Regions from separate parts of the Bacillus sp. 01N42_2 genome, predicted to be linked through region 1. Evidence: riboswitches for the same ligand, from Rfam matches in the RefSeq annotation. Region 1 holds a riboswitch; the other holds the start of a gene.
The links. Region 1 has a riboswitch for lysine ahead of AC1DN5_RS00475 (amino acid permease). Riboswitches for the same ligand answer to the same signal wherever they lie in the genome.
Positions count from the first base shown of each region.

Region 2: it holds a riboswitch for lysine, as region 1 does, so the genes downstream of both, AC1DN5_RS09310 (aspartate kinase) here and AC1DN5_RS00475 (amino acid permease) in region 1, are expected to answer to the same signal.

Region 1 is NZ_JBFTRO010000001.1:80,484-96,027, forward strand. It holds gene AC1DN5_RS00470 (class I SAM-dependent methyltransferase) at 1-344, shown strand, start outside; gene AC1DN5_RS00475 (amino acid permease) at 394-1,806, opposite strand; lysine riboswitch at 1,915-2,096, opposite strand; gene sspJ (small acid-soluble spore protein SspJ) at 2,219-2,359, opposite strand; gene AC1DN5_RS00485 (metal-dependent hydrolase) at 2,543-3,025, shown strand; gene AC1DN5_RS00490 (LTA synthase family protein) at 3,068-4,924, shown strand; gene AC1DN5_RS00495 (substrate-binding domain-containing protein) at 4,954-5,880, opposite strand; gene modA (molybdate ABC transporter substrate-binding protein) at 5,998-6,795, shown strand; gene modB (molybdate ABC transporter permease subunit) at 6,776-7,459, shown strand; gene AC1DN5_RS00510 (response regulator transcription factor) at 7,553-8,200, shown strand; gene AC1DN5_RS00515 (sensor histidine kinase) at 8,206-9,309, shown strand; gene AC1DN5_RS00520 (ABC transporter ATP-binding protein) at 9,429-10,364, shown strand; gene AC1DN5_RS00525 (ABC transporter permease) at 10,388-11,482, shown strand; gene AC1DN5_RS00530 (ABC transporter permease) at 11,484-12,629, shown strand; gene AC1DN5_RS00535 (DUF4885 family protein) at 12,657-13,826, opposite strand; gene AC1DN5_RS00540 (hypothetical protein) at 13,970-14,842, shown strand; gene AC1DN5_RS00545 (aldo/keto reductase) at 15,032-15,544, opposite strand, start outside.
Region 2 is NZ_JBFTRO010000003.1:332,536-348,079, reverse strand. It holds gene AC1DN5_RS09330 (electron transfer flavoprotein subunit alpha/FixB family protein) at 1-419, shown strand, start outside; gene AC1DN5_RS09325 (alpha-N-arabinofuranosidase) at 638-2,128, shown strand; gene trxA (thioredoxin) at 2,280-2,594, shown strand; gene uvrC (excinuclease ABC subunit UvrC) at 2,742-4,514, shown strand; lysine riboswitch at 4,576-4,754, shown strand; gene AC1DN5_RS09310 (aspartate kinase) at 4,880-6,109, shown strand; gene AC1DN5_RS09305 (YslB family protein) at 6,156-6,602, opposite strand; gene sdhC (succinate dehydrogenase cytochrome B558) at 6,899-7,507, shown strand; gene sdhA (succinate dehydrogenase flavoprotein subunit) at 7,541-9,301, shown strand; gene sdhB (succinate dehydrogenase iron-sulfur subunit) at 9,304-10,062, shown strand; gene AC1DN5_RS09285 (acyl-CoA thioesterase) at 10,122-10,559, shown strand; gene gerE (spore germination transcription factor GerE) at 10,680-10,904, shown strand; gene AC1DN5_RS09275 (MarR family winged helix-turn-helix transcriptional regulator) at 11,093-11,533, shown strand; gene racE (glutamate racemase) at 11,541-12,359, shown strand; gene AC1DN5_RS09265 (GerMN domain-containing protein) at 12,466-13,551, shown strand; gene rph (ribonuclease PH) at 13,662-14,399, shown strand; gene AC1DN5_RS09255 (XTP/dITP diphosphatase) at 14,412-15,008, shown strand; gene AC1DN5_RS09250 (metallophosphoesterase) at 15,025-15,534, shown strand.

The DNA.
Region 1 (15,544 bases):
CATATTATCTTACGAAAAAGCATCTCGCCCGCCTGCTTACACAATTATTTGCCGAAGTCCCGCCCGGCAGCTCTGTCGTGTTTGATTATGCGGATGAGTCGCTCTTTGAAGAAAAAGGACTGTCAAACAGAGTGGAGAACATGGTGAAAATGGCTGCGGCGGGCGGAGAACCGATGCTGTCGTGTTTCAGCTATAAAGAAATTGAAAAGCTGTTAGAATCATCAGGCCTGCTTATTTATGAACATTTATCTCCAACGGTAATCAATGACCGTTTTTTCAGCGGGCGCACTGACCATTTAACCGCATTCGAGACCATTCATTATATACACGCCGTCAAAAAGTAATCCGCTGACGCCAAAAAAGACATCCCACAGACGTGAGATGTCTTTTTTTTTATACGGGTTGTCTGTTGTTTGCAAATTTCTTTGAAACGAAAGGATATAACAGCAAACCGACGAAAAACAGCCCGATTCCGAGAATAAAGGTCGTTAAATCGGCCGTTCCCGTAATAATGACGTAAAAAGAATAGATGCAGGCAAGGATAGCGATGAAACCGTCCTTCACTCTTGAACCCTTGATTTCGTCATACGTTTCACCCGTCAGCACGAGCTTCAGGCTGTAAAACGCAGATACGAGATACGGAATCAGATAAGCGAGTGTCGCCGCCGTTGTTAAAAACGTAAACGCGTCACTGATTGTCCGGGAAATAACCGAAAAGATAAAGATCTGTGACATCACGTTCGTGACGATTAACGACACAACCGGGCTGCCCTGTTTATTCGTTTTTGCAAAAGCAGCGGGAAAGTCTCCTGATTTCGCGGCTTGATACGGAACTTCAGAGCCGAGAAGAATCCAGCCGAGCATCGTCCCGAACAGACAGAGGATCGCCAAAATCGCCATGATGATGCTTCCCGCATTGCCGACGATCGCGTATAATACGTCAACAAACGGTTTTTCCGAGCCGACAAGCTTACCATGCGGAAGCACGCCCATCGTAATCAATGTCACGATGATATAGATGCTGAGCGCAATCAATAAGCCGGTAATGGTGGCGCGTTTCACGTCGCGCTGCGAACGGGCGCGCCCGGATAAGATGACTGCCGATTCAATTCCGACGAACGCCCATAATGTTGAAATCGCCGCATTGTGGACCTGACCGCCGATTCCCTCAACCGTATGAGGACCTGTTTGAACCGGAAAATAAAAATGATCGAAAAACGACGTTTGAAACACAAACAAACCTGCAATGATAAAAAAGATAAATCCTAATACTTTTGAAAACGTCGTAACGAAATTTAATTTACTCGCACCGTTCATGCTGGAAACGAGAATCGTGTGAGTGCCCCATAATAAAACCGTACATACGGCAAACGTCAGCAGCTGGCCAAGTGTAACCGCCTGGCCGCCGATTGAAAACATTTCACGCTTATCCGTTAAAATCGGGAAAAAAGAAGTTAAATATCCGGCAAGGCTGGTGATGATCGCCACGTTGCTGATCCAGCTCGCCACCCAGTAGCCCCACACCATCGTGAATCCGGCTGCGTTCCCTTTTTTCCGATCGCTGAACAGCGCTCTCGCATAGCTTTGCGGCCCCGCCGTCAGCTCAGGCTTGCGGATGGATAAGTGACCGAAGACAAGCGCGATCATTAACACACCGGCTCCCGTCAAAAGCCATGCCGATGTAGCGCCGAACGGACTCGCGATTTTTGCGAGCGTGCTCGGAAGGGAAAAGATGCCCGAGCCTACCATATTTCCTACGACAAATGCCGTTAATAACCAAAAACCCCATTTTTTCGTCTGTTCCATTCCTGTACCTCCTGGTTGTTCATTCGTACGGACCAGACCCCGAGACCATATTTACACGCAAAAAAAGCCTGAACAAAAGTCCATGCTTAAAGAAACACACACCCTTGATCTCCGGATAGCCCTCCGCGAAAAAGCACGCGGCAGTCCTGCACTTATTCAGATACAGTCCCAGCATAAAGAAGGATCGGCTTTCTTTACACTTCGGCGCTGATGCCTTTAACACATGTTTTGCGGCCCCTTATCAGCCTGGCATGTGCGACTCATCATCAAGCGCAACCTCTACCTCACCGAGAAAGAGTGAGGATTTTTATCATTCAATTCTACTCAGAGGTTATCAGAGATAAAAAGATCTGTCAAAGGGAAAAATTAGACGGAAAACGGATAGAGCATTCGCCCTACCCGTTTTATATGGTCAGCGGTTGTTTTTTTTCTTTTGAACAGCTTCTTGAAGCGGATCGTCTTTCAAAGCTGCACCGGCGTCCTCAAGCGCACCTTGAATGACGTTTTTGTTTTTATCGCTGTTTTTGCCTTTTTCTTTGTTAAAGAAAGCCATCTGTATCACCTCTTTATCAAATATAGGTACACCTATAATGTGTCTTTTTCCGCGGCAGAATATGCGGAATCCGATCCTCCTTCCTTTTGGCGGAACAGGTAAAGTTTGTTGATCAAACATGCATTCTCTTGATATATTTGTAATTCAGGGGATTTTGGCAAAAATAAAAAGGAGAAGCGAAAAATGACAGGAAAAACACACATCATGGGAGGCATCGCTTCTTGTTCCGCAATTGCGTATTATTACGGGTATGATCCGGTCCTTATGACCTCCGCGGGTGCCCTCGGGGCGCTGATTCCCGATATATGCCATACGAAAAGCAAAATCGGCAGAACACTGCCCGTTCTGTCCAAAATCGTAAGCACGGTGTTCGGCCACAGAACGTTTACACACAGTCTGCTGTTTATGCTTATTATGTTTTTCATCACGGCAGCCTATATCCCGAATCCAAGCATCTCCGCCGGACTGATGATCGGAATGGCAAGCCACCTTGTGCTTGACGCATGGACCGTCAACGGCATTAAACTGCTGTTTCCGTCAACCATCCGCTTCCGTCTTCCCCTTTATATGAGGACGGGGAGCTTTTCGGAGCAGCTTGTGCTGGCCGGGTTAACGATTGTATCCTGCTATTATTTATACGAATTGGTTCACGGCCGCATCTCTTAAACAAAAAGCGTCTTTTCGCTTTTAGGGTGAGGAGTCATACATATGAAGAAATCCTTTTTCAGCAATCATCGGTTTTTATGCCTGTCCATCCTGTTCATGTGGATAAAAACATACGTCGTTTACAAGCTCGGTTTTGATCTGCAGAACAATTCTGTTCTTGAGGAATGTCTGCTTCTCATTAACCCGCTGAGCTTTATTGTGCCGCTGTTCGGCATCGGCCTGCTGCTGACGGAAAAAAAGCAGCGGATCTTTCTGCTTTCGGCGAATGTGATGCTGACGGGGATTTTAATTGCGAATACGGTGTTTTACGGGTTTTATATTGATTTTATCACCATACCGGTTTTGTTTCAGGCAAGCAATATGGGCGATATGGGAAGCAGCGTCCAAGAGCTGTTTCACCCGCTGTATATCGCTTTATTCGCGGATATTGCGGTTCTGTTTTACCTAGCGGGAAAGCATAAAGCCGGTAAGGGAAAAGCGGGCGCCCGGACTGTTAAAGCGTATGCGTGGGCATCAGCCGGCCTCATGCTGTGCAACCTTGCGCTGTCTGAGGCCCAGCAGCCGAAGCTGTTCAGGCATCCTTTTGATCGTGAAGCGCTCGTAAAAGGAATCGGCCTGTTCCACTTTCATTTGTATGACACCATTTCGCAGACGCTGAATGCAGGGGCTAAAGCGTTTGCCGACGAAGACAGTCTTGCGGCGGTCGCGAACTACACCCAAGCCGACTACAGCCGCCCGTCCGATGCAAAATTCGGGCTTGCTAAAGGGCGTAATGTGATTTTTGTCACGCTTGAATCAACACAGCGTTTTGTGATGGATGAACGGGTCAACGGGCGGGAGATTACCCCGTTTATGAATAAGCTGCGGAAAAAAAGCTATGACTTCACTCATTTTTATCAGCAGACCGAACAGGGAAAAACCTCAGATTCAGAATTTATTACTGCGAATTCGCTGTATCCGTCTTCAAGCGGCGCCGTTTTTTTCACAAAAAGCGGCAATCGGTTCAATACGCTGTACCATACGTTAAAAGACCATCAGTACTATTCGGCCGTTCTGCATGCCAATCATAAGGCCTTTTGGAACCGGGATGAGATGTACGGGGCATTCGGCATCGACCGTTTTTTCGATGCGGATGAATTTAAGGTGACACCGGAAAATTCAACGGGCTGGGGCCTGAAGGACAAGGAGTTTCTCGAACAGTCAGCGGAAAAATTAAAGAAGCTTCCGCAGCCGTTTTACGCAAGCCTGCTGACTTTGACCAACCATTTTCCTTTTGAAATTGATAAACAGGATCAGCTCATTGAGGAACCGGACACAAGCAGTGATTTGTTAAACCGTTATGTGACGACGGTCCGCTATGAAGATGAGGCGCTAAAACACTTTTTCAACAAGCTGAAAAAAGAAGGGCTGTATGACAACGCGATGATCGTCCTGATGGGAGATCATTACGGCATATCCGAAGCCCACAATAAAGGACTTGCCGAATTCTTGGGAAAAGAAGAAATTACGCCGTTTGATACGGTTCAGCTTCAGCGCGTGCCGTTTATCATTCATATTCCCGGGGTGACCGACCGTGAGCCGGAAACGATCGCTTCCGCCGCGGGACAGGTAGATGTAAGACCGACGCTGCTTCACCTGCTCGGCATTGAAACGAAAGGCAGCATTCAGTTCGGCAATGACCTGTTTTCCAAAGAGCGGACTCCGTTTGCTGTGCTGAGAAACGGCAGCTTTATCACGAATGATCATATTTATACGAAAAATACGTGTTACAGCCGCAAAACGGGCGAACCGCTTTCTGACATGGGCGCATGCAGCGATGAGAAAGAAAAAGCGGAACAAGAACTGATGCTCTCCGATAAAATATTAAACGGCGACCTGCTGCGGTTTTACAAACAATAAAAAAATCCCTCCGTCATTGGAGGGGTTTTTTATGTTTCATATATGAGCCGACCGGTCATTTTCGTATCATATCCGGATAATTGAGAAAGCTGAGACTTGAATTCCTCAGAATTAAGAACGTCCCGCACGCTTTGAACAAGCTCCCGGTTTTGTTTTAAGACGACCACATCGTACTGCTCCCTGATCACCGGGATAAAGTCCGTGCCTGCCATATACGCCGCATGCTGCGACCCGACTCCGATATCCGCCTTGCCGCTTGATACTTGTGAAGCCGCTGACAGATGATCCGTGACAATGTCATGATATCCGGCGACATCAGACGGCTTGATGCCGAATGATCTGAGCTGTTCATCAAGCAGCACCCTCGCGCCTGATCCTTTTTCGCGATTGACGATACGGACATCCTTTCTGCTCAAATCCTGAAAGCCCTGAATGTTCAGCGGATTGCCCTTTTTCACGTATAATCCGGCCTGCCGAAGCACAACATGAAAGAGCGCAAACGGCTCTCCTGAAAGAATGCGCTTCACATACGGGATGTTATACTCCCCCGTCTCCCCATCATACAGATGCAGACTGACGATGTCGCAGGCTCCCCGGTACATCTCGATCAAGCTGTTTAAGCTGCCGCTGTACTTGCGGAGCGGGGACGCCTGTATCTTTTGTTCCAGCTGTTTACTGAGGAGATCCATCGACACATCCTGGCCGCTGATGATAACAGACTGCCTTTTTTCCGGCTCCGGCCTGCGGGGCGGATCAGCCTCCTTGGCTGCTGATGGCTCTTTAGACATCCTCATATTTGCTTTATATTGTTTCAAGTCCTCTTCATCGACCCTCATCTGTCTTCCGACCCTGTACGCCGAAATGAGTCCTTTTTTTATCAAATCATATACTGTCAGTTTTGAGACCTTCAAAAGGCCCGCAACTTCTTCTATTGTATAGGAAGTGGCTTCTGTCATATTATCACGCTCCGTTTTTATTATAACGGTTCAGATATTGAAAAAAAACCGCACCCTCACGTACAATTACGTTATAATTAGTTTTATCTAATGATATTCAGTTATAAGGGGTGCACAATGTTGAAAAAGAAAGCGACACTATTCACAACTGCGGTTATGGGCGTTTTCCTCGCAACTGCGGGCTGCTCATCCGGACAATCGGCCAAAGGCGGACAAAACGAAAAAGTAACGCTGACCGTTTCAGCAGCGGCCAGCGCTCAGGACGCGCTTAAAGAAATCCAAACCAACTACGAAAAATCACATTCAAACGTTGCCATCCAAGACAACTTCGGATCATCAGGCACACTGCAAAAACAAATTTCCCAAGGCGCGGGAGCTGATTTATTCTTCTCGGCAGCCGAAGATAAATTCGAAAAGCTTGTCCATGACGGCGATATCGACAAAAAGGACAGCACGGACCTTTTGAAAAACGATCTGGTCATGATCGTGCCCGAGAAAAACAGCGCACACCTTACACATCTGAATGACCTGAAAAAAGACAGCACGGAAAAAATCGCGCTCGGCACGCCTGAATCCGTTCCGGCCGGGCAATACGCCAAACAGTCATTGACTAAATTATCCCTGTGGGACAAGGTAAAAGATAAAGTCGTCTATGCAAAAGACGTCCGCCAGGTGCTTTCTTATGTTGAAACCGGAAATGTCGATGCCGGGCTTGTCTATAAAACAGACGCTCTCATTTCGAAAAAGGTGAAAATCACCGATGAAGCACCGGCGAAAACACACGATCCGATCGTGTACCCGCTAGGCATCGTCAAGGATACAAAGCACCATAAAGAAGCAGAAGCGTTTTATCAGTATCTGCAGTCAGATGCAGCGATGAAAGTGTTTAAGAAATATGGATTTACTGCCAAGTAACATTACGGCTTCGGAGTTTTTCACCCCAGTCGTATTGTCTTTTGAGGTGGCTTTGGCTTCGGGCATCGCCGTCATCATTCTCGGAACGCTTGCAGGCGCCTGGATGGCGAAAGCGCGATTTCCCGGAAAAACGGCTGTGGAGACGCTGTTTATGCTCCCGCTCGTTCTTCCGCCTACCGTTGTCGGCTTCATCCTCATTATCATTTTCGGGAAACACAGCTTTATCGGCCGGGCGATCGAGCGGATTTTTCACCAGCCCGTCATTTTCACGTGGTGGGCCGCGGTGATCGCTTCGGCCATTGTCGCCTTCCCGCTTATGTATCAGTCTGCCAAAACAGGTTTCGCTGCGGTTGATCCTGACATCGAAGGAGCGGCGAAAGTAGACGGAGCCGGCAGATGGCAGGTATTCACCCGCATTTCCGTACCGCTTGCCTTTCCGTCCCTTTTGACCGGAAGCATTCTCAGTATCGCAAGGGCGCTCGGTGAATTCGGGGCGACTTTAATGTTTGCGGGAAATATCCCGGGCGTCACCCAAACGCTGCCGACAGCGATTTACGTCGCGATGGATTCCGGCAATGAAACACTCGCTTGGGTGTGGGTGATCTGTATTATGATGATTTCTTTTCTGATGCTGTTTTTCATCCAACTGAAAAAACCGGCTTGACCGATCCGCCTTCCGACCACATTTCGCCGGGAGGCTTTTTGATTTAAAATTGGATGGTATATAATGAAACAAAAACACACAAAGGGTGCGGTTATGAAAATTAATGTCATTATCGCGGATGATAATTCTTTCATCAGAGAAGGAATGAAAATCATTTTGCATACATATGAGGAATTTACAGTATCGGCAACGCTGGGAAACGGATTAGAGGCGGCAGAGTATTGTAAACACAATCCCGTCGATATCGCCTTATTGGACGTTCGCATGCCGGTGATGAACGGCGTCGAAGCCGCAAAACGGATCGCGGAGGAAACGGATACGAAGCCGATGATCCTGACGACATTTGACGACGACGAGTATATTTTAGAAGCGATTAAAAACGGCGCAAAAGGATATTTATTAAAAAATACCGAGCCGGAACGGATCCGCGATGCGATCAAAAGCGTCTTCAACGGGCACAGCATCCTTCAGGACACCGTGCTGGATAAAATAAAAGACAGCCTTTTCCGGCCGGCGGAAGCCGCGCATCAGATTGATGAAAGCCAGTTTACTGAAAGAGAGCTCAGCATCATGTCGCTTATTGCGAAAGGACTGTCGAACAGAGAAATTTCAAAACAGCTTTTCATTTCTGAAGGGACGACGGCCAATTATATTTCATCTATTTTAGGGAAAACGGGTCTTGAGCACAGAACGCAGATCGCGATTTATTATATCACCGGGAAGGTGGATAACGAGCGTTGAACGGTATGGATTTTTGGATGCTGATGAGCAGACTGATCGTCATTTTTTATACGGCCGTTTTGTTCGTATCGGCCGACCGCCCTTACATGCCGTACGCCGTCTTGTTTCTGCTGCTTTATCTGTGTCTGGGCATTGCGATCTGCATGATCAGGCCGACCGCTTGGAGGCGCGGGATCACCCTCATGACGCTGGCATTGACCGCCTCGCTTTCCGCCGGAGGCCATCCGGCGTTCCTGTTTCTTTTGCCGCCCGCCATTTTTGCCGTTCTTGCCGAATATCCGGTTCACCGCTATGTGTTCTGCCTGCTCGTGTTTTTGCCGTTTTTATTTATCCCGTACGGCGATCTTCCGACGTATACCGTCATGACCTTGTTCTGTCTGGCGATTTTCGTTTTGGCCGCCCGGTCAAACGATCGGCTGAAGACATATGAGGAGCAGTCAGACAGCATGCGGTCAAGCATTGAAAAGCTGACGAAACAGCTGCACAGCAGCACAGAATATATCAAACAATCGGAGTATACCGGCAAACTCGAGGAAAGAAACAGATTGTCCCAAGCCATCCATGACAAAATCGGCCACTCCATGACCGGCGCGCTCATTCAGATGGAAGCGGCGAAGCGGATGCTCGGCTCCCGTCCGGACAAAGCGGCTGAACTGCTTCAAAACGCCATTACGATTTCCAAAGAGGGCATAGAAGATATCCGCATTACGCTGAAAAATATGAAACCGCCCGCTGAACAAATGGGCATTCACCGATTAAGAATATTTATTGATGAATTTTCGGCTAAAAACGGCATGCCGGTTCCGTTTACGCATCAAGGCGATTTGGACAGGCTGACGCAGATGCATTGGAAAGTCATTCAGGAAAACGTAACCGAAGCTTTGACCAATGCGATGAAATACGCCGATGCCGCGCAGATTTCCATTGATATTCAAGTGCTGAATAAAGCCGTGAAAGCGGAAGTGAAAGATAACGGAAACGGCGCCGTCCGCTTTAAAAAAGGCCTCGGCATGCTCGGTATGGAAGAACGGGCCGCCGCCCTGCACGGAACTGTCATTTTTGACGGCACGGCGGGTTTTTCCGTCACGACATTACTGCCTATTGAATAAGTGAATGTTTTCATGTGAAAAATATGAGGATTCTCATGTCAAAAGAATGAACAGCTGCACTAACGGCCGTTCATTCTTTTTTTTATAATTAGAGCATCATAAGACATAGAGGTGGAAATATGAACATTTTGGAGCTCAAACAGCTGAGTAAGAAATTCGGCGATTATGCCGCCGTTGACCAAATGTCGCTTGCTGTAAAAGAAGGTGAGATTTTCGGGTTTCTCGGCGCAAACGGAGCCGGAAAAAGCACGACGATCAACATGATCTCAGGCCTTTTAAAACCTTCTGACGGAGACATTCTGTTTCTCGGAAAAGATATTTTCAAACACAGCAAAGCCGTGAAAATGAATATCGGCATCGTCCCCCAGGACCTCGCCATTTACGAAGAATTAAACGCCTATGAAAATGTGAAGTTCTTCGCCGGGCTGTACGGGCTGAGAGGAGCGGTTTTGAAAGAACGGGTCGAGGAAGCCCTGACATTCGTCGGCTTGAGCGATAAACATAAATATCTGCCGAAGCATTTTTCCGGCGGAATGAAACGCCGGCTCAATATCGCCTGCGCCCTTGCCCACCGGCCGAAACTGATCATCATGGATGAACCGACGGTCGGCATTGACCCGCAATCAAGAAATTATATTCTGCAATCAGTGAAAAAGCTGAATGAAATGGGCTGCACGATCATCTACACGAGCCACTACATGGAGGAAGTTGAAGAAATATGCACGCGCATCGCCATCATTGACCACGGGAAAGTCATCGCAGAAGGCACAAAGGAACAGCTGACCTCCATTATCACAGACACAAAGGACGTCGTCATTGAGCTGTCATCCGGAAACGGCATCAGCCTCGGCGATATTCAGGATCTTCCCGGCGTCAGAGCCGCCGCACTGGAAGAAAACAGCGTGAAAATCAGCTCTGACACAGGGGTCAACAATTTAAACCGCCTGATCCGGTACTTCATGGACAAAGGAATTGAAATCCGCTCTTTACAGGAACAGGCCCCTGACTTAGAAACGGTGTTTCTCACTCTGACAGGCAGAAGCCTGCGCGACTGACCCAACTGAAAGGAGGATTGCAAATGAATATTCTGCACATCGCCGAGAAAGAAATCAAAATCAGTTTCCGTGACAGACGGACCTTTATTTTCATGCTTGCTTTTCCGATCGTCTTTATGATGATTCTCTCTGCGGCATTATCAAACGCCTTTGATTCAGAAGTGACGGTCGGACACATCAAGGTCGAATATACGGACCAGTCAAACGGACCGCTTTCTCATCATTTTACTGAGTTTATGAAAGCCGCAAAAAAAGAGCATGTCTATTTTCACAAAGCGGATACGGCGGCAAAAGGCAAAAACGACGTTCGTGAAAATCAGGCGGATGCTTTCGTCACTGTCAAAAACAGCGGTTTTCAAGTTTATACAAATGACCGGAGCGGTATGAACGGCACGATCGTCGAAGGCATGCTGACCGCTTTCACCAACCAATACAAAGCAGGCGCCGCCGCATACAAGGCGCATAAGGCACCTTCCGCCGGACAAATAAAAAGCGATTATATGAAGCAGACGTCTTTAAACAAAGCGAAGGAACCGAAAGCGAAAGATTTTTACGCGGTGTCCATGACGACGATGATCGGGCTGTACGCCTCGATTTTTGCAAGCACCTTGTTCCGCGGGGAAAGAATACGGCACACAGCCGATCGCCTGATTGCCGCTCCGCTCCGGAAAAGCGATATCTTTCTCGGAAAGATGCTCGGCATTATGGCTGTGAACGTACTGACAATCCTTGCCGTTGTCGCCTTCAGCAAATTTATTTTAAAAGCCGATTGGGGCAGCCACATGGGACTTGTGCTTTTGATTCTCGCCTCTGAAATTCTTTTGGCCGTCAGCTTCGGGCTCAGCCTGAGCTATTTGACCAAAAAACCAGAAAGCGCCAGATTAATCACCGTCATCATCGTTCAAGTGATGGCCATTATCGGCGGCGCCTATTATAAATATGAAGGCGGAGGAATTTCCTCCCTGTCGCCCTTATCCTGGATCAATAAGGCGATTAACAACATCATATACGCAAATGACGTATCGGCCGCCTGGCCCGCAATTGGTTTAAACACAGCATTAGCGGCGCTCTTTTTGCTGATTGCCGCGGTTACGTTTCAAAGACGGGAGGGACTGTAAAATGAAAAACTTCTGGTGGCTGTTTATACACACGCTCAAAGGAATCACAAAAAGCAAAAAACAGCTCATTCTTTATATCGGGGCTCCGCTGATCGGCGTCTTTCTCTCCTTCATGTCCAATGCCAACGGCGGAGCCGAAACGCTCAATATCGGCATTCTCAATCAAGACGGCGGAGAAGTAGCACAGGATACGGTCACGTTTTTAAAAGGACTGGATCATGTGAAAATTTCGGAGGAAACGGCTGCGTCCGCCTCATCCAAGATCGCATCGGGGAAAATGGAGGCGCTGGTTACGTTTGAAAAAGGCTTTTCCCAAAGTGTAAAAGACGGAAAACCGGCTCACATCGGCATGACCTCGCTGAAAGGCGCCCAGGTCACCGGATATGTCAGCTCTTATCTGTACAATTATATAAACAGCGCCGCCTCAATCGGCAAATCTTCCGGCGGAAATGAGAAAGCCTTTCAGGCGATGTACGCCGATTTCAAGCATTCTCCGATTCAAACGGAGTCCGCTGTTTTACAAGATACTTCGAATCATAAAGAGATGACTTACTCAGTCATCGGGTATCTCATTATCATTATGCTCTATTCCGCCGGCAACCTGACGGAACTGATGATTAAAGAAAGAGAAAACAGAACGTATTACAGACTTCTGTCAACGCCGATCACGTCAAAGCAGTATGTATTGGCAAACGCGGCGGTTAATATCATTATCATGGCCGTCCAAATTCTATTCGCCGTTCTCTTTATGGGCGCCGCTTTTCATATTCATCCGTCATTCCCGCTGTGGCAGCTGTTCGTCCTGATGATGCTGTTTGCATTAAGCGCAATCGGGATCGCCTTTATTGCCGTCGGTTTTTCCAACAGCAGCGCTTCGGCATCGGCGCTTTTGAATTTGATCGTCGTGCCGACATGCTTGCTCGCCGGCTGCTTTTTTCCGGGCAATATTATGCCGAAAACAGTGCAGACAATCGCCGAATTTCTGCCTCAGCGCTGGGTGCTTGATACGGTGGATCAATTGCAGCACGGCCGCACGCTCCAAAGCCTGACGCTGAACATCATCATTTTAGGAGCCTTCGCCGCCGCCCTTTTATTAATAGCCGCATACAGATTCAGCGTAAAACGGCAGACACAGACATTTATGTAAAGAAAAACAGCCCCGTAAAGGGCTGTTTTATTGATTCGAAAGATTTAATGACGGAAGCCAAGCGCGGTTGTTTGTGCCATAACTTTTGCTTTGGCCCGCATCCTCCAGAGACCCATTTTGATAATGAATAGATAAAACCAAGTCAGGAACCGTATCATAACCAACTGATGCAAGACGCTTTACTTCAGATCCGTAATGAGATAACGCTGCCGAGGTAAAGTCTTTCGTTAATGGATCTTTTTCTAATGCTTCTCGATACACATCTAAAATGTCACGACCATCCTCTGTCATGAAAGTTCCATTTTGTGCATGAAGATCACCCAGATGATAACCGGTTTTTTCATATATTTCTTTTACAGCTCGATACTTGTTGAATGTTTCTTTCTCAAATTGTGCAGAATCATCTGTCCTGCTTCCCATAATATGTTGAAATAACTCTTTGCTGTTACTGCCGCTATTCAAAAGTGCTTCAATTGTGTCAATTACCTTTTGATCATCGGTTCCTGTCACTGTTACAGCATAATCAAATGGTGTAATGGTAAATGTTAATTTTGCATTCTTAGGGATCGTCAGGTTTTGGCGATCAAAGAGAAGGCCAATTTGTTGATTCACAACATCCCGCTGAAATGCTTTTGCTCGATCATCCTCATTTGGTGCAGACATATCAACATGCCGAAATGCCGCATCTCGCATATTGTAATGTTGTGCTTTTCCTTTATAAAGCCACTCTGTCTCATTGTCATATGCTGCTTGTCTCTCTTCGTTTGTTAAATCATGACGAAAATACGGTGAATTGGCATTTTTATATTTGTCGCGTATATAACCAATCGGATTCTCTTTTGATAAATTGATTCTATTGATTCGGCTGTATTTTTCATTAAGTATTTGAATTTCAATGTCACTTTCGGAAACATATGGATTTCTGCTATGGATTAACGTTTCCTCACCTGTATCCACAACTGTTTTCTCGTTCGCTAGTTGATATCGTTTTGCGACATCATTCTTATCACTCATGACCGATTCTCTAGAATAATTGATTTGTTTCAGACTGCTGCTCTGGACGGGCGATGATTTCTTGTAAGTATTGAATTGATTCTCCTGTTTTATCATTGTATCCTCTTTGCGGATGGATGAATGACTTTGATTTTTGATTTGTTGTGCAAAGTATTGCAGCTGTACACTATCCTTTATATGCATACAATTTCCTCTTTTCACATTTTATCTCGTTAAGGGTGATATCGACAAATAAATCAAATTTTTAACATATTATAGACAAATAATGTAATAGAGCGTATAATTCAGGTCATTAATATCGAAAAATTGGATATAAAAGGAGAATTATGATGAAAAAGTTGTACGTTTCTTTTACTAGCTTCATTGTTTTATCTGTGATATTGTTCACTGCTTTTACCTTTACTCCATCTGCAAAAGCAGTAAATGTGATTACAGACAATCATTCCATGTCAACTGCAGCATACCTTGGTTATTGGAAATACAACCCGTATTCAGATACAACGAAATTAGAAGCTGGTGAAAATGTAGCTTATTATAAATTCACTGCTCAAAAAGATGAAAAATTATATGTTCAAAGCACTTATCGTGATAACTATGAAGGTATGATAATTGAAGTGTTAGATGAGAGCGGACACCAACTCGATAAAAACACTGGCGTTACAAAAGGCGATTACTCTTCTTTCATCTTTGCAAATGCTGATGCAACAAAAACAAGTCAAACATTCTATGTAAGAGTGACAAGGGGCTCTTACTCAGGCGATATGTACTTTACTCTATCTTTTAACAATCGAATCAAATCAGGGTCAAAAACATTTACATTTAGCGGAACAGCGAGTAACACAGGAAATCGCAACTACTATAATCGAAGTGGACAAGATTCTTCCGTGTTGACATTAGATTTGAGGAATGAACAGAACGTTCCGCATGAGGCGACTGTCAAAAGAGTAACAACCTCTTCTAGTCAATTTCCTAATCAAGGTAACACCGTTCATCTTCTTATGACCAATCAAGATTCTGTATGGCACAAAGCACTTGCAAATAGTGCAACAAGCGGCATTTTCGATATCTCATTGGATAATCAATACCTTGTAGCCAACAAATGGAACTTCAAGTACAATACATTAGCTTCTGCGAGTTCAACAATGTCACGTGTGAGTATCAAATTTGACTATGAATATGATGTAACAAAACAATTTTAACGAAAAAAACTTAACGGGATGTTTAAAACCAAAGACAAAATTCCATTTTTTCTTGTGAAACTTACTTATATAAAGTTAGTTGCCTTTACATTTTTGTAAGTACCGAAAAGTAGCTATAACAAAGAATACAAAAAACCATCCAAATGGATGGTTTTTTGTATTCAGCCCCGCAAAGGGCTGTTTTTTTTCTTAGAACAGAAGCTCGTCCGGGTTCGGGCCGACACGCTCATCTTTGTTCAAGGCGCTGATCTTTTCCATTTCGTCCTGTGACAGTTCGAAATCAAAAATATCGGCATTTTCTATGATGCGGTGCTCTTTAATGGATTTCGGAATGGTAACGACTTCGTTTTGAAGATCCCAGCGCAAAATCACTTGAGCGACCGATTTGTTATGTTTTTCCGCAATTTGTGACAGCACTTCGTTATCCAAGAGCTGCCCCTGCATCAATGGAGACCATGCTTCCACTTGAATGCCCTGCGCTTTGCAGAAATCTCTTACTTCTTTTTGAGTCAGGCGCGGGTGGAATTCTATCTGGTTGACCATCGGCTTGATCTCAGCATCTTTCAGCAGTTCTTCTAAGTGATGCACTTGGAAGTTGCTGACACCGATCGCGCGGATTTTGCCGTCTTTGTACAGCTTTTCAAGAGCGCGCCATGTGTCTTTATATTTATCCTTGCCCGGCCAATGAATGAGGTATAGGTC
Region 2 (15,544 bases), on a different contig from region 1:
TTGAAGAAGTAGTTAAAAAAACAGCGGACGGCGTGGATTTATCAGAAGCGAAAATCATCGTTGCGGGCGGCCGCGGGGTAAAAAGTAAAGATGGGTTTGAACCGTTAAAAGAACTTGCCGAAGTGCTGGGAGCAGCGGTGGGCGCTTCGCGCGGCGCGTGTGACGCGGATTATTGCGACTATTCTCTTCAAATCGGCCAAACGGGGAAAGTCGTTACACCGGATTTGTATATTGCCTGCGGGATTTCCGGAGCGATTCAGCACTTGGCGGGGATGTCAAACAGTAAAGTGATCGTTGCCATCAACAAAGACCCGGAAGCGGAAATATTCAAAATAGCGGACTACGGAATTGTCGGCGATTTGTTCGAAGTGGTTCCGCTCCTGACCCAGGAATTTAAAAAGGCCAATATTCATTCATAACCAAAACCCTCTGGCTTCATTTGTCAGAGGGTTTTGGTTTGTGATGATTGATTCGTACAAATTATGTATTGGTAAAATAACAGATTGACATGTACGAACCAATATAATAAGCTTTTTGTAAAGCGCTTACAAACTTATCCTTTCAGCATACATACATCCCAGATACATAGATTGGCTGTAGTGCTTTCATTCTTATTAAGGGGAAGGAATGATCAAGTATGTCTCACAATACGGCAGTCATTCAAACGGATATCACACGGGGAACCATTAACAAAAACATATACGGACATTTCGCGGAACACTTAGGAAGAGGCATATATGAGGGCATCTGGGTCGGAAAAGATTCCGATATTCCGAATACCGGCGGAATCAGGACGGATGTCGCCTCCGCCCTCAAACAGCTCCAGATTCCCGTTCTCAGATGGCCCGGCGGCTGTTTTGCTGATGAATATCATTGGGCAAACGGCGTAGGGGAACGAAAAACCATGCTGAATACCCATTGGGGCGGAACGATTGATTCCAATGAATTCGGCACGCACGAATTTATGATGCTTTGTGAACTGCTCGGCTGCGAACCGTACATCGCCGGAAACGTCGGCAGCGGAACGGTTAAGGAAATGGCTGATTGGATTGAATACATGACGTTTGAAGCGGGCACGCCGATGTCCGACTGGAGAAATGAAAACGGGCGGGAAAAACCGTGGAAGCTGAAATATTTCGGTATAGGAAATGAGAACTGGGGCTGCGGCGGAAACATGCATCCTGAGTATTATGCCGATCTTTACCGGCACTTTCAAACCTATGTCCGCAATTACAGCGGGAATGCAATCTATAAAATTGCCGGCGGTGCGAATGTCGACGATTACCGCTGGACAGAAACCTTAATGAAAAAAGCCGCTGATCTCATGGACGGGCTGAGCCTGCATTATTACACAATACCGGGCGACTTCTGGAAGGGAAAAGGGTCAGCGACGGAGTTTACGGAAGATGAATGGTTCATCACGATGAAAAAAGCGGCTCATATGGATGAATTGATTACAAGGCACAGCGCCATTATGGATCAGTACGATCCGGAAAAAAGAGTCGGTCTGATCATTGATGAATGGGGCACATGGCTTGATCCTGAGCCTGGCACGAATCCGGGCTTTTTGTATCAGCAAAATACGATCCGCGACGCGCTTGTCGCCGCCACACATTTTCACATTTTTCATCAGCACGCAGACCGTGTGCAGATGGCCAATATCGCGCAAACCGTCAACGTGCTTCAGGCAATGATCCTGACAGAAGGCAAAAATATGCTGCTGACGCCGACATATCATGTGTTTGATATGTTTAAGGTTCATCAGGATGCTTCTCTTTTGGCCGCAGAAACAAAAGCGGCCGAATACGAATGGAAAGACGGCCGGCTCCCGCAAGTCAGCATTTCGGCGTCCAAACAGAAAAACGGCGGCATACATATCAGCATTTGCAATATCGATCACCTGCACAAAGCTGACGTGAAGATTGAACTGCGGGGCATGAAAAAGATTGGGAAGCCTTCCGCGACGATTCTGCATGCTGAAAAAATGAATGCCCGCAATACATTCAGCAGCCCGGAAAACGTCAAACCGAAGCCGTTTTCCGGGTTTACGCAGAAGGGCGGAAACCTGGAGGCGGAGCTTCCTCCGATGGCGGTTGTATTAATCACGCTGCCGGCGGGTCCATCTTAAGTTTTGAACGCCTGCTGATCGGTTATCATACATTCTATAAATAAGATTATTTTCGGCGGGTTCGGGAGAAAATAATATAAGCATTAAATTAGCATGAACGAATGGGAGATGCTATACTAAAAATCATCATTTGACATTGGAGGAATAACAAATGGCTATCGTAAAAGCAACTGATCAATCGTTCTCAGCTGAAACAAGTGAAGGTGTCGTATTAGCTGATTTCTGGGCTCCTTGGTGCGGACCTTGTAAAATGATCGCGCCCGTTCTTGAAGAGCTTGATCAAGAAATGGGAGACAAACTGAAAATCGTCAAAATCGACGTGGATGAAAACCAAGAAACTGCCGGTAAATACGGCGTCATGAGCATCCCGACACTTCTTGTGTTAAAAGACGGAGAAGTGGTTGAAACATCTGTCGGCTTCAAACCGAAAGAAGCCCTTGAAGAGCTTGTAAACAAACATCTGTAAGCCGAAAGTTTCTGTTACGGCTACGGCAGGGCGATTCCTTTAAAAGGGATCGCCTTTTTTGATCTTCCAAAAGCTGAGAATGGAGAAAAACAAATGTTCGTGATACACTGAATGGACACAAGAAATGAATGTAAGGAAGGGTAACGTATGAATAAACAACTGAAAGAAAAGCTGGCCCTCCTTCCCGATCAGCCGGGCTGTTATTTAATGAAAGACCGTCAGAAAACAGTCATCTACGTGGGGAAAGCGAAAGTGCTGAAAAACAGGGTGAGATCCTATTTCACCGGTTCTCACGATGCAAAAACCCAAAGGCTTGTGACGGAGATTGAGGACTTTGAATATATCGTGACTTCCTCCAATCTTGAAGCGCTTATTTTGGAAATGAATCTGATTAAAAAATACGATCCGAAATACAATGTCATGCTGAAAGATGATAAAACCTATCCCTTTATTAAAATCACCCATGAACGCCATCCGCGGCTTATTGTCACCCGCAATGTCAAAAAAGACAAAGGGCGCTATTTCGGCCCGTACCCGAATGTACAGGCGGCGCGGGAAACGAAAAAACTGCTGGACCGCCTTTATCCGCTCAGGAAGTGCTCGAATCTTCCGGACCGTGTCTGTCTCTATTACCATCTCGGACAATGCCTCGCTCCATGTGTAAAGGATATTTCCGAGGAGACAAACCGCGAGCTTGTGGAAGACATCACCCGCTTTTTAAAGGGAGGGCATAACGAGGTCAAAAAAGAGCTTGAAGAGAAAATGGCAGAGGCGGCGGAAAAGCTTGAATTTGAACGGGCTAAAGAATTCCGCGATCAGCTTGTTTACATCGAATCGACGATGGAAAAGCAGAAAATGACCATGAATGACCTTCTGGACCGCGATGTGTTCGCTTATGCGTACGATAAAGGCTGGATGTGCGTCCAAGTCTTTTTCATACGCCAAGGAAAGCTGATCGAACGCGATGTCAGCATGTTTCCGATGTACCAGGAAGCGGATGAAGAATTTCTGACCTTCATCGGCCAGTTCTATTCGAAAAACAATCACTTTCTGCCCAAGGAAATTCTGGTGCCTGACAGCGTGGACAGGGACATGATCAGCGAGCTTTTGGAAACCGCCGTGCATCAGCCGAAAAAAGGCCCGAAAAAAGAACTGCTTCTGCTTGCGCACAAAAATGCGAAAATCGCCCTGCGGGAAAAGTTCTCATTAATCGAGCGGGATGAGGAAAGGTCAATCGGTGCAGCCGAACGGCTCGGCGAAGCATTGAACATTTACACGCCGCACCGGATTGAAGCGTTTGACAACTCCAATATTCAAGGCACAAACCCTGTATCGGCCATGATTGTCTTTATTGACGGAAAACCGAATAAAAAGGAATACCGCAAATATAAAATTAAAACCGTAACAGGGCCTGACGATTACGGATCAATGAGAGAAGTCGTCAGAAGAAGATATTCGAGGGTGCTCCGCGAAAATCTCCCGCTGCCGGATTTAATCATCATTGACGGCGGAAAAGGGCAGATTAACGCGGCGCGCGACGTGCTTGAGAATGAGCTCGGCCTTGATGTCCCGGTAGCGGGATTGGCGAAAGATGACAAACACCGAACATCCAACCTTCTGATCGGCGACCCGCTTGAACCGGTATTTCTGGAGCGGAACAGCCAGGAATTTTACCTGCTTCAGCGCATTCAGGATGAAGTTCACCGTTTTGCGATCAGCTTTCACAGACAGATCCGGGGAAAAAGCGCCTTTCAATCTGTATTGGATGATATCCCGGGGATCGGCGAAAAACGCAAAAAAATGCTCTTAAAGCATTTCGGTTCTGTCAAAAAGATGAAGGAAGCAAGTCTTGACGATATCAAAAAAGCCGGTGTGCCGGCTGCGGCCGCTCAGCTGCTGTTTGAAAAATTGAAAAAATAGTATTGTGCTTTTCTGAAAAGTCTGCTAGAATGTGAACTAATTTCATAAGATCGTGTTATATGGTGAAGATAGAGGTGCGAACTTCAATAGTATGCCTTTGGAGAATGATGGATTCTGCGAAAAAGGCTGAAAGGGGAGTTCGCCGAAGTGAAACACATCCCATCGGTGTGCTTTGCTGGCTTTGCATTAAATAAATGTAAAGCTGTCAAGAATTCATTTTCTTGGAGGGCTATCTCGTTGTTCATAATCAATCGTAATGATATGAAAAAGCAATGAGAGCTATTCCTCTCATTGCTTTTTTTATTGTGGACACAACGCTCTTTTCTCCTCACCCGCACGAACCAAAATGTAAAGGGTGGTCTAGTATGAGTCTTATCGTACAAAAATTCGGAGGCACTTCCGTCGGCTCTGCCGAAAAAATTCAAAATGCCGCAAATCGCGCCATTGCTGAAAAGAAAAAAGGACATGACGTCGTAGTCGTCGTGTCGGCAATGGGGAAATCAACCGACGCGCTCGTCAATCTGGCGGCGGAAATTACATCTGAGCCAAGCAGACGCGAGATGGATATGCTTCTGTCTACGGGAGAGCAGGTCACGATTTCGCTTTTGGCCATGGCGCTTCAGGAAAAAGGATATGACGCCGTCTCTTATACGGGCTGGCAGGCGGGTGTCCGCACGGAGGCCGTCCACGGCAATGCGAGAATTACGGATATTGATATCACCGCAATTCAGGCGCAGCTTGCAGAAGGCAGGATTACAGTTGTCGCCGGTTTTCAGGGAGTAACCGAAGACGGCGGCATCACGACGCTCGGACGGGGCGGTTCCGATACGACGGCGGTCGCTCTTGCCGCAGCTTTAAAAGCGGACAAATGCGACATTTACACGGACGTTCCGGGCGTGTTTACGACAGATCCGCGGTACGTCCGGTCAGCGAGAAAACTGGCGGGAATTTCTTATGATGAAATGCTGGAACTTGCAAATCTCGGAGCGGGTGTTCTTCATCCGCGGGCGGTTGAGTTCGCGAAAAACTATCAAGTGCCTTTGGAAGTGCGGTCAAGCACGGAACATGAAGCTGGAACATTAATTGAGGAGGAATCATCAATGGAGCAGAATTTAATCGTCAGAGGAATTGCATTTGAAGACCAGATTACAAGGGTGTCCGTCACGGGCCTTGCAAGCGGGCTGACAACACTTTCAACGATCTTCACCGCGCTGGCGAAACGAAACATCAACGTTGACATCATTATTCAGACACAAGCGGATAATGGGGAAGCAGACATTTCTTTCTCCGTGAAAACGGAAGATTCCGCGCAAACGGTCGCTGTGCTTGAAGAATATAAAAACGCGCTTGACTATGAAAAAATCGAAACTGAAAGAAAGCTGGCGAAAGTATCCATTGTCGGATCAGGCATGGTCTCCAATCCCGGCGTCGCCGCAGACATGTTTGCCGTACTGGCGGAAAAAAATGTACAAGTCAAAATGGTCAGCACATCTGAAATAAAAGTATCAGCGGTGGTCAGTGACAATGATATGGTGAAAGCCGTCGAAGCGCTTCATGATGCGTTTGAGCTTTCTAAACAGCCGTCTGCCGTATAAACGGGCAGGCAAAAAGGCGGGACTTTTAGTCACCGCCTTTTTTCAATTATACAGGGTCCTTCATATCCCATTTCACGGTCAGGACGACTTTATCCGCTCTCTTTTTGACCTGTTCATAAGATTCTGCAATCTGATCGTTCATCAATTGAATCTGTTCGGCTATAAAACCGGCTTCAAGCTGAAAACACGGCTCTTTCTGGTGTTTGAGCCTGCTGGATACGAGCGGTCCTTCCAGCTCAAATTCCAGCTCTTGCTTTTTTGATCCTGTGTTTGTCAAAGTTCCCCAGCCGGCTTTTTCAAAAAAGGCGGGGATTTCTTCCCATGATTGAAGAGGAAATTTGCGGGCGAGGCGTTTCCCCGCCCAATACATCATCGATGAATGCTCCGGGCCGAGGATATCCGGAAGCACGATTTCCCGGATTAATTCGTAGCCGTATGCGCTGACGACGAGTTCAGTTAAAGGTTCTAAAGCTGCTTCATAATTATTCTTCATATTATGTATTCCCCTCTCTCCTTCGTTTATTATAGCTTAAACAGGGGGGAGGATTACAGGCTGATCCTATAAAACACGTGAAAAAAAGTGAGAAAGGTATTGCAGGAAAATAAAATTTTCACGTCAAATAATCAATTCCGAAAATTATAATTTATGTACACGTTTTCTTGACGCCCTTTTGAGGGAGGAGTAAAATGAAATTGTCAATAAATTTTAATAAAGTGCTTACAATTGAAACGAAGTGGGGGCAGAGATTTTAGCACATTTCGCACTTAAATCAAACAGGGGGTAAAGTAATGTCTGGGAACAGAGAGTTTTATTTTCGAAGATTGCATTCCTTGCTCGGTGTGATTCCGGTCGGCATCTTTTTGATCCAGCATTTAGTCGTCAACCAATTTGCCGCAAGGGGAGCGGATGCGTTTAACAAGGCGGCCGGCTTTATGGACAGTCTGCCGTTCAGGTATGCGTTAGAAATTTTTATTATTTTCTTACCTTTAATTTATCATGCGGTTTACGGTGTGTACATAGCATTTACTGCGAAAAACAACGCTGGCCGATACAGCTATTTCAGAAACTGGATGTTTGTGCTTCAGCGTGTCACCGGTATTCTCACCCTTATTTTCGTCAGCTGGCATGTGTGGCAGACGCGGATTGCCGCGCAGATGGGCGCTGAAGTTAACTTCGATATGATGGCGAATATTCTGAGCTCGCCGTTTATGCTCGGATTTTATATTGTAGGCGTTTTATCAGTCATTTTTCACTTTTCAAACGGCTTATGGTCTTTTGCGGTCACATGGGGGATCACGGTCACGCCGCGTTCTCAAAGAATTTCGACTTACGTGACGCTGATTATATTTTTAGCGCTTTCATACGTGGGTCTAAAAGCGATTTTTGCGTTTGTGTAAGAGAACTAGATTACTAGAGGGAGAGGGGCTATCATGAGTCAATCAAGCATTATCGTAGTCGGCGGGGGTCTTGCCGGCCTCATGGCGACAATTAAAGCAGCGGAATCAGGCACGGCCGTTAAATTGTTTTCCATCGTTCCGGTCAAACGCTCTCACTCGGTCTGCGCGCAGGGCGGGATAAACGGAGCTGTCAACACAAAAGGGGAAGGAGACTCTCCGTTTGAGCATTTTGATGACACGGTTTACGGAGGCGACTTTTTAGCAAACCAGCCGCCTGTAAAAGCGATGTGTGAAGCGGCGCCGTCCATTATCCACTTATTGGACCGCATGGGGGTTATGTTTAACAGAACGCCGGAAGGGCTCTTGGACTTCCGCCGTTTCGGGGGTACACAGCATCACAGAACCGCATACGCGGGAGCGACGACGGGTCAGCAGCTTCTTTACGCACTGGACGAGCAGGTGCGCAGATATGAAGTAGCGGGTCTCGTCACAAAATACGAAGGCTGGGAATTCCTCGGCGCCGTTCTTGACGATGAGCGCACGTGCCGCGGTATCGTAGCCCAAAATCTGACTAATATGCAAATCGAGTCATTCCGTTCTGACGCCGTTATTATGGCGACGGGAGGACCCGGAATCGTATTCGGAAAATCAACAAACAGCATGATCAACACGGGATCTGCCGCATCAATCGTTTATCAGCAGGGCGCTTACTACGCTAACGGCGAATTTATTCAAATTCACCCGACTGCCATTCCCGGAGACGATAAACTCCGTCTGATGAGTGAATCGGCGCGCGGCGAGGGCGGAAGAGTCTGGACGTATAAAGACGGAAAACCTTGGTACTTCCTTGAGGAAAAATATCCGGCTTACGGAAACCTTGTGCCGCGGGATATTGCGACACGCGAAATTTTTGACGTGTGCGTGAACCAGAAGCTCGGCATCAATGGAGAAAACATGGTGTATCTCGATCTTTCGCACAAAGATCCGAAAGAGCTTGACGTTAAGCTCGGCGGCATTATCGAAATCTATGAAAAATTCATGGGGGATGACCCGCGCAAGCTTCCGATGAAAATTTTCCCTGCTGTTCACTACTCAATGGGCGGCCTGTGGGTTGATTATGATCAGATGACAAGCATCCGCGGACTGTTCGCGGCGGGTGAATGTGATTATTCAATGCACGGAGGAAACCGTTTAGGGGCAAACTCTCTGCTTTCCGCCATTTACGGAGGAATGGTTGCCGGTCCGAATGCGGTGAAATATGTTGCCGGACTTGAAACATCGGCTGAAGATCTGTCTTCTTCATTATTTGATTCCTACGTGAAAAAAGAAGAAGAAAAATGGGCAGACATCATGAAGATGGACGGCGATGAAAATGCCTACGTGCTTCACCGTGAACTCGGAGAATGGATGACGGCCAACGTAACGGTGGTCCGCCACAATGACAAGCTTTTGAAAACGGATGATAAAATCCAAGAGCTGATGGAACGCTTTAAGAAAATCAATATTAATGATACGACAAAATGGAGCAACCAAGGGGCGATGTTCACCCGCCAGTTCTCCAATATGCTTCAGCTTGCCAGAGTCATCACGCTCGGCGCATACAACCGAAATGAAAGCCGGGGAGCGCACTATAAACCGGATTTCCCTGAAAGAAATGACGATGAGTGGCTCAAAACGACAATGGCTAAACATGCCGGTCCGTTTGAAGCTCCGGAATTTGAATATCAGGATGTCGATGTATCACTGATTGCGCCCCGTAAACGCGACTACTCGAAGAAGAAGGTGGCGAAATAATCATGAGTGAGAAAAAGATACGGTTTATCATTACACGCCAGGATACGCCCGAAAGCGCGCCATACGATGAAGAGTTTGAAATCAATTACCGCCCGAATCTGAACGTGATTTCCGCCCTGATGGAAATCCGCAGAAATCCCGTGAATGCAAAAGGTGAGAAAACAACTCCTGTCGCATGGGACATGAACTGTCTTGAGGAAGTATGCGGCGCCTGCTCCATGGTCATCAACGGCAGACCGCGCCAGTCATGCACGGCGCTGATTGATAAGCTGGAACAGCCGATCCGTCTGAAGCCGATGAAAACATTCCCGGTTGTCCGTGACCTTCAGGTTGACCGCAGCAGAATGTTTGATTCACTGAAAAAAGTGAAAGCATGGGTGCCGATTGACGGGACTTACGATTTGGGACCGGGACCGAGAATGCCGGAAAAACGCCGCCAGTGGGCATATGAGTTGTCTAAATGCATGACCTGCGGCGTCTGCCTTGAAGCCTGCCCGAATGTCAACAGCAAATCGAAATTCATGGGGCCTGCCCCGATGTCGCAAGTGCGTCTGTTTAACGCCCACCCGACGGGCGCGATGAACAAGTCCGAACGTTTAGAAGCTTTAATGACAGACGGCGGTCTCGGAGATTGCGGGAATTCACAAAACTGTGTTCAATCCTGCCCGAAAGGCATTCCGCTCACGACTTCAATCGCTGCTTTGAACAGAGATACCAACTTACAAGCATTCCGCAATTTCTTCGGAAGCGACAGAGTATAAGATAAAGAAAAAGAGCCTCTTCCGCACGGGAGAGGTTTTTTTATAAGGAGCTGAAGGTGATGAAACAACCGCAATACATTGACATCCCGTTTGAAGAATGGAGACAGTCGTTTTCTTTCTTTACTGAAGTGTCGGTTCGCTTTTCAGAAACGGATATGTTCGGCCATATGAATAATGTAACCCCTTTCATCTATTTTGAAGAAGCCCGGATCGCCTACTTTAAGCAGCGCGGCATGGAAGCGCAAAATGCGGAAAGGATGACAGTCGTCGCAAGCCAGCAGTGTGACTATATGCGTCAGGTGATGCCGTATGAAAATCTGCGGATTTATGTCAAAGCAAGCTCTGTCGGAAATGCGTCCGTCACCCTTCATTACCTTGGAGAAAACGAGTCAGGCCTGCCGTGCTTTACCGGTTCCGTCGTTATGGTACAAGTATCAAAGACAAGCGGAAAAGCGGTCAGCTGGACGGAGCGGGAGAAAGGCATTCTGCTCGCCTGAACGGATAACTATTTCTTTAAGTGACGTCACCTCCGAAGCGGCTTTTACATATGATATCTTGACTATATAAACCCATTCGTTTCAGATTCGCTCTCACCTTAGCAAGGAGGGTTACAATACTTGAAGGAGAAAGATTTTCAATCAAAGCCGCTGCTGACCAAAAGAGAAAGAGAAGTATTCGAATTGCTCGTTCAAGACAAGACAACAAAAGAAATTGCAAGCGAGCTATTTATCAGTGAAAAAACTGTACGGAATCACATTTCAAATGCCATGCAGAAGTTAGGTGTGAAAGGGCGTTCGCAAGCTGTTGTCGAGCTTCTTAGAATGGGTGAGCTAGAGCTCTGATTCTTGCCGGTTTTCCTTCTTTACGAGAAGGAGCCGGTTATTTGTGTTGGCGCCCGGGGTGATAGGCATGCGATGAAAATCCCGGTTTTTCCTTTTTCTCCGTCAGTCTTGCATTTTCTTAAAAAAAGAAGGAAAATAGACACGGAGCGTGAATAGCCCAGAAAGATCCTTGAGTGAGGGATGGACAAATGACATCAAAATCTGTAGAGCATGTTGCGGATATCGAAAAATCACTCCGCCATATCGCTGCGATCATTAAACAAAAAGGACGAGAAATCCTTAACCAATATGCAATTACACCGCCGCAATTCGTAGGCCTTCAATGGCTTTATGAATTGGGGGATATGACAATAGGCGAATTATCAGGCAAAATGTATTTGGCTTGCAGCACGACGACGGATCTGATAGACCGCATGGAAAAAAATAAGCTTGTCGAACGGGTGAAAGACCCTGCTGACAGACGGGTCGTCAGAATTCATCTTCTCGCTGAAGGAGAGCGCATTATTCAGGAAGTGATTTTAAAAAGGCAGGCATATTTGCGGGATATGTTTGAGACATTTTCCGAAGAAGAAACAGCCGTCTTCGAAAAATCATTATTGAAACTGCAGCATGAAATGAAAAGAAAATGAGGCGATTTTGTTGGAACAGCCGATAGGAGTCATTGATTCCGGGGTTGGCGGGTTAACCGTTGCTAAGGAAATCATGAGACAGCTACCGAAGGAAAATATCATCTATGTGGGAGATACAAAACGCTGCCCGTACGGCCCGCGTCCTGAAGAAGAAGTTCTTCAATACACATGGGAAATGACCGATTACCTGCTGGAAAACCACCATATCAAAATGCTCGTGATCGCTTGTAATACTGCCACGGCCATTGCCTTGGAGGATATTCAGCGCAAAACGGATATTCCGGTTGTCGGCGTCATTCAGCCGGGTGCGAGAACGGCGATAAAGGTGACGAAAAACCAGCATATCGGCGTCATCGGCACGATAAATACCATTAAAAGCAGAGCGTATGAGCAGGCGCTGCTCGGATTAAATGCAGACCTTCAAGTCGAGAACACGGCTTGTCCGCTGCTGGTGCCGTTTGTGGAAAGCGGACGGTTTCTGCAGGAATCGGCGGAGGAAGCGGTCGAAGCATCGCTTGAGCCTTTAAAAGGTACAGCAATTGATACCTTGATTCTGGGATGTACGCATTATCCGATTTTGAAAGAACCGATTCAGGACTATATGGGAGATCATGTGAAAATCATTTCCTCCGGTGACGAGACAGCGAGAGAAGTGAGCACCATCTTGTCTTATAAAGGTTTGTTAAACCAATCGAATCGTGCACCGGAGTATCAGTTTCTTACAACGGGAGAGCGGAACGGCTTCGCAAAAATTGCCGAAGACTGGTTCGGCCATGAAATCGGCCATGTCGAGAGCATCTCCCTTCAAGAGCCGATCAGAAAATAAATCAAAAAAACCCGCTGTTTACGGCGGGTTTTTTTGCGCATCCCGGTCTATTTCCCGGACAGGGCTCGTATACATCATAGTACAAACAGCCTTAGGAGGGAAAAGTATGCTGAAAAAAGGACCTGCAGTCATTGCTGCAACATGTCTTACTTCGGCTTTTGTATTATCAGGATGCGGTTTGTTTCAATCCGATAAAACAGCCGGGGAAATTGACCCGCCTCAAGACATTTCATATGTAAAGGGTGAAGCGGGGATACAGGCAAAATCAAAGCAATCAGAAAAAAACGGCACGTCTAAAGCCGACCAGCCGGCCAATACAGTCATGAGAGAGCTGTATCTGATTGATAAAAACGGCTATGTCGCAGCACAGACACTGCCTCTTCCGAACAGTGAGGGAACCGCAAAGCAGGCCCTTGAGTATTTGGTTCAGGGGGGGCCTGTCTCAGAAATCCTGCCGAACGGATTCAGAGCGGTGCTTCCTGCGGATACGACGGTAAATGTTAACATTAAAAAAGACGGTACCGCCGTCGCTGATTTTTCGAAGGAATTTAAAAACTATAAAAAAGAAGACGAACAAAAAATCCTGCAATCGATTACATGGACGCTTACCCAATTCAGCTCCATAGATAAAGTCAAAATCAGAATGAACGGGCATGAACTGAAAGAAATGCCTGTAGGCGGCACGCCGATTACGGGCGACTTAAGCAGAAAAGACGGAATTAATATTGAAACCGCCGGAGTGAATGATCTGACAGACACCCATCCGCTGACTGTATACTATCTGGCGGAAACAGAGACGAGCGAATATTACGTGCCTGTCACAAAGCGGATTGACAATTCGGAAACAAATGACATCACCGCTGCCGTTGAACAGCTCGCCGACGGGCCGGGCAAAGCAAGCGGGCTTTTGACGGACTTTAATAACGATGTTAAGCTGCTCAGCAAGCCGGAAGTAAAAGACGGCCGGGTTACACTTGACTTTAACAGCTCTATTTACGGAAGCGCTGATGAAAAAACAAAAATGGTATCATCGGGCGTACTGGACAGCATCGTTCTCACATTAACAGAACAGCCGTCGATAAAAAGTGTTTCTATAAAAGTAAACGGAAAATCAGAACTGGTGAATGAAAAGGGTGAATCCCTTTCAAAACCCGTTTCAAGACCGTCACAAGTGAATACGGGTAGTTTTTAATTTGTGATTTTTGATATACTAGTAAAAAAGAGGTTAGCGTTCCGGGCTGCCTCTTTCTTTATTCACAATCCGGAACAAAAGGTTTATGTACATATAATCGGAGGTAAAATATGAGACACGACGGAAGACAGCACGATGAGCTGCGCCCTATCACATTTGATTTGGATTTTATCACTCACCCGGAGGGCTCTGTTTTAATTACAGCGGGAAATACAAAGGTTATCTGTAATGCATCTGTGGAAGACCGGGTGCCGCCATTTTTGCGCGGCGGAGGAAAAGGCTGGATCACAGCGGAATACAGCATGCTTCCCCGCGCCACGAATCAAAGAACGATAAGAGAATCTTCAAAAGGAAAGGTCTCCGGCAGAACGATGGAAATCCAGCGTCTGATCGGGCGTGCGCTTCGGGCCGTCGTTGATTTGGAAAAGCTCGGCGAACGGACGATCTGGATCGACTGTGACGTCATTCAGGCGGACGGCGGAACAAGAACGGCTTCCATTACCGGCGCCTTCTTGGCAATGGCCATTGCGGCCGGAAAACTCGTGAAAAGCGGCGTTATCAAAACTTCTCCCGTGACAGATTATCTTGCGGCCATTTCTGTCGGGATGGATAAAGAAGAAGGTCTGCTTTTGGATCTGAATTATGAAGAAGATTCAGCGGCTGAAGTCGACATGAATATCATCATGACGGGAAGCGGACGTTTTGTGGAGCTTCAAGGGACGGGCGAAGAAGCCACATTCTCCCGTGAAGATTTAAACGGACTGTTAAGCCTTGCCGAAAAAGGAATCCAGACGCTTATTCAAAAGCAAAAAGAAGTGCTGGGAGAAACATTGCCTGAACTGAAATAAAGAAAGAGAGGCCTGATCAGCGTGAAAGAAGCTATTATTGCGACACACAATCCGGGAAAAGTAAAAGAATTTAAGGAAATACTCGAACCGAAAGGCTACAGCGTCTCTTCTTTGGCGGAAATCGGATTTACGGAAGAAATTGAGGAAACCGGACACACCTTTGAAGAAAACGCCATCTTAAAAGCGGAAGCCGTGGCAAAAGCCGTCAACAAAATGGTCATTGCAGACGACTCCGGTTTATCAGTGGACAACCTTGGAGGCAGACCGGGCGTTTATTCAGCCCGTTATGCCGGCGAAGCAAAAGATGATAAGGCGAATATGGACAAGGTGCTGTCAGAATTAAAAGGCATCGAAAAAGAGCAGCGTACGGCCCGTTTTCGCTGCGCCCTTGCCGTCAGCATGCCGGGGCAGGAAACAAGAACGGTCGAAGGTCATGTTGAAGGGTATATTGCGGAAGAACCCGAAGGAGATAACGGGTTCGGCTATGATCCCATTTTTATTGTAAAGGATAAAGATAAAACAATGGCTCAGCTGACAAGCGCTGAGAAAAACAAAATCAGCCACAGGGCGGAGGCGCTCAAGAAACTGTCAAAGCTGCTTGACGCGTAAGGGGGAGCGTAATGCAATGAAAATGCTGATAATAAGTGACAGTCACGGCCTCGAAGACGAATTGGAGACGATCTCGAAGCGGCACGAAGCCGAAGCGGATCTGATGATTCATTGCGGTGATTCAGAGCTTGATGCCGCACATCCCGCGCTTGTGCCGTATCACACGGTGAAAGGAAATTGCGACTTTGGCGACGGGTTTCAGGAGGAGCTCCTGCTGGACGCCGGTTCAAAGAAAATTCTGGCCGTACACGGACATCTTCACGGCATTAAACAGTCACTTTTAACTGTTTTTTACCGGGCGGAAGAGCTTGGAGCGGATATCGTCTGCTTCGGCCACTCGCATATTGCCGGGAGTGAAGTGCTTCGGGGCAAGCTTTTGATTAACCCTGGCAGCATCCGCCTTCCGAGAGTCCGCAATGTGAAAAGCTATGCCATTCTTACTCTTACAGAAAGTGAAGGCACTGTGACGTTTTACGACGAAACGGGTCAGGAATTGAAGGACTTGGGGAGTACAATCAGCTTTTAACTTTTGATGG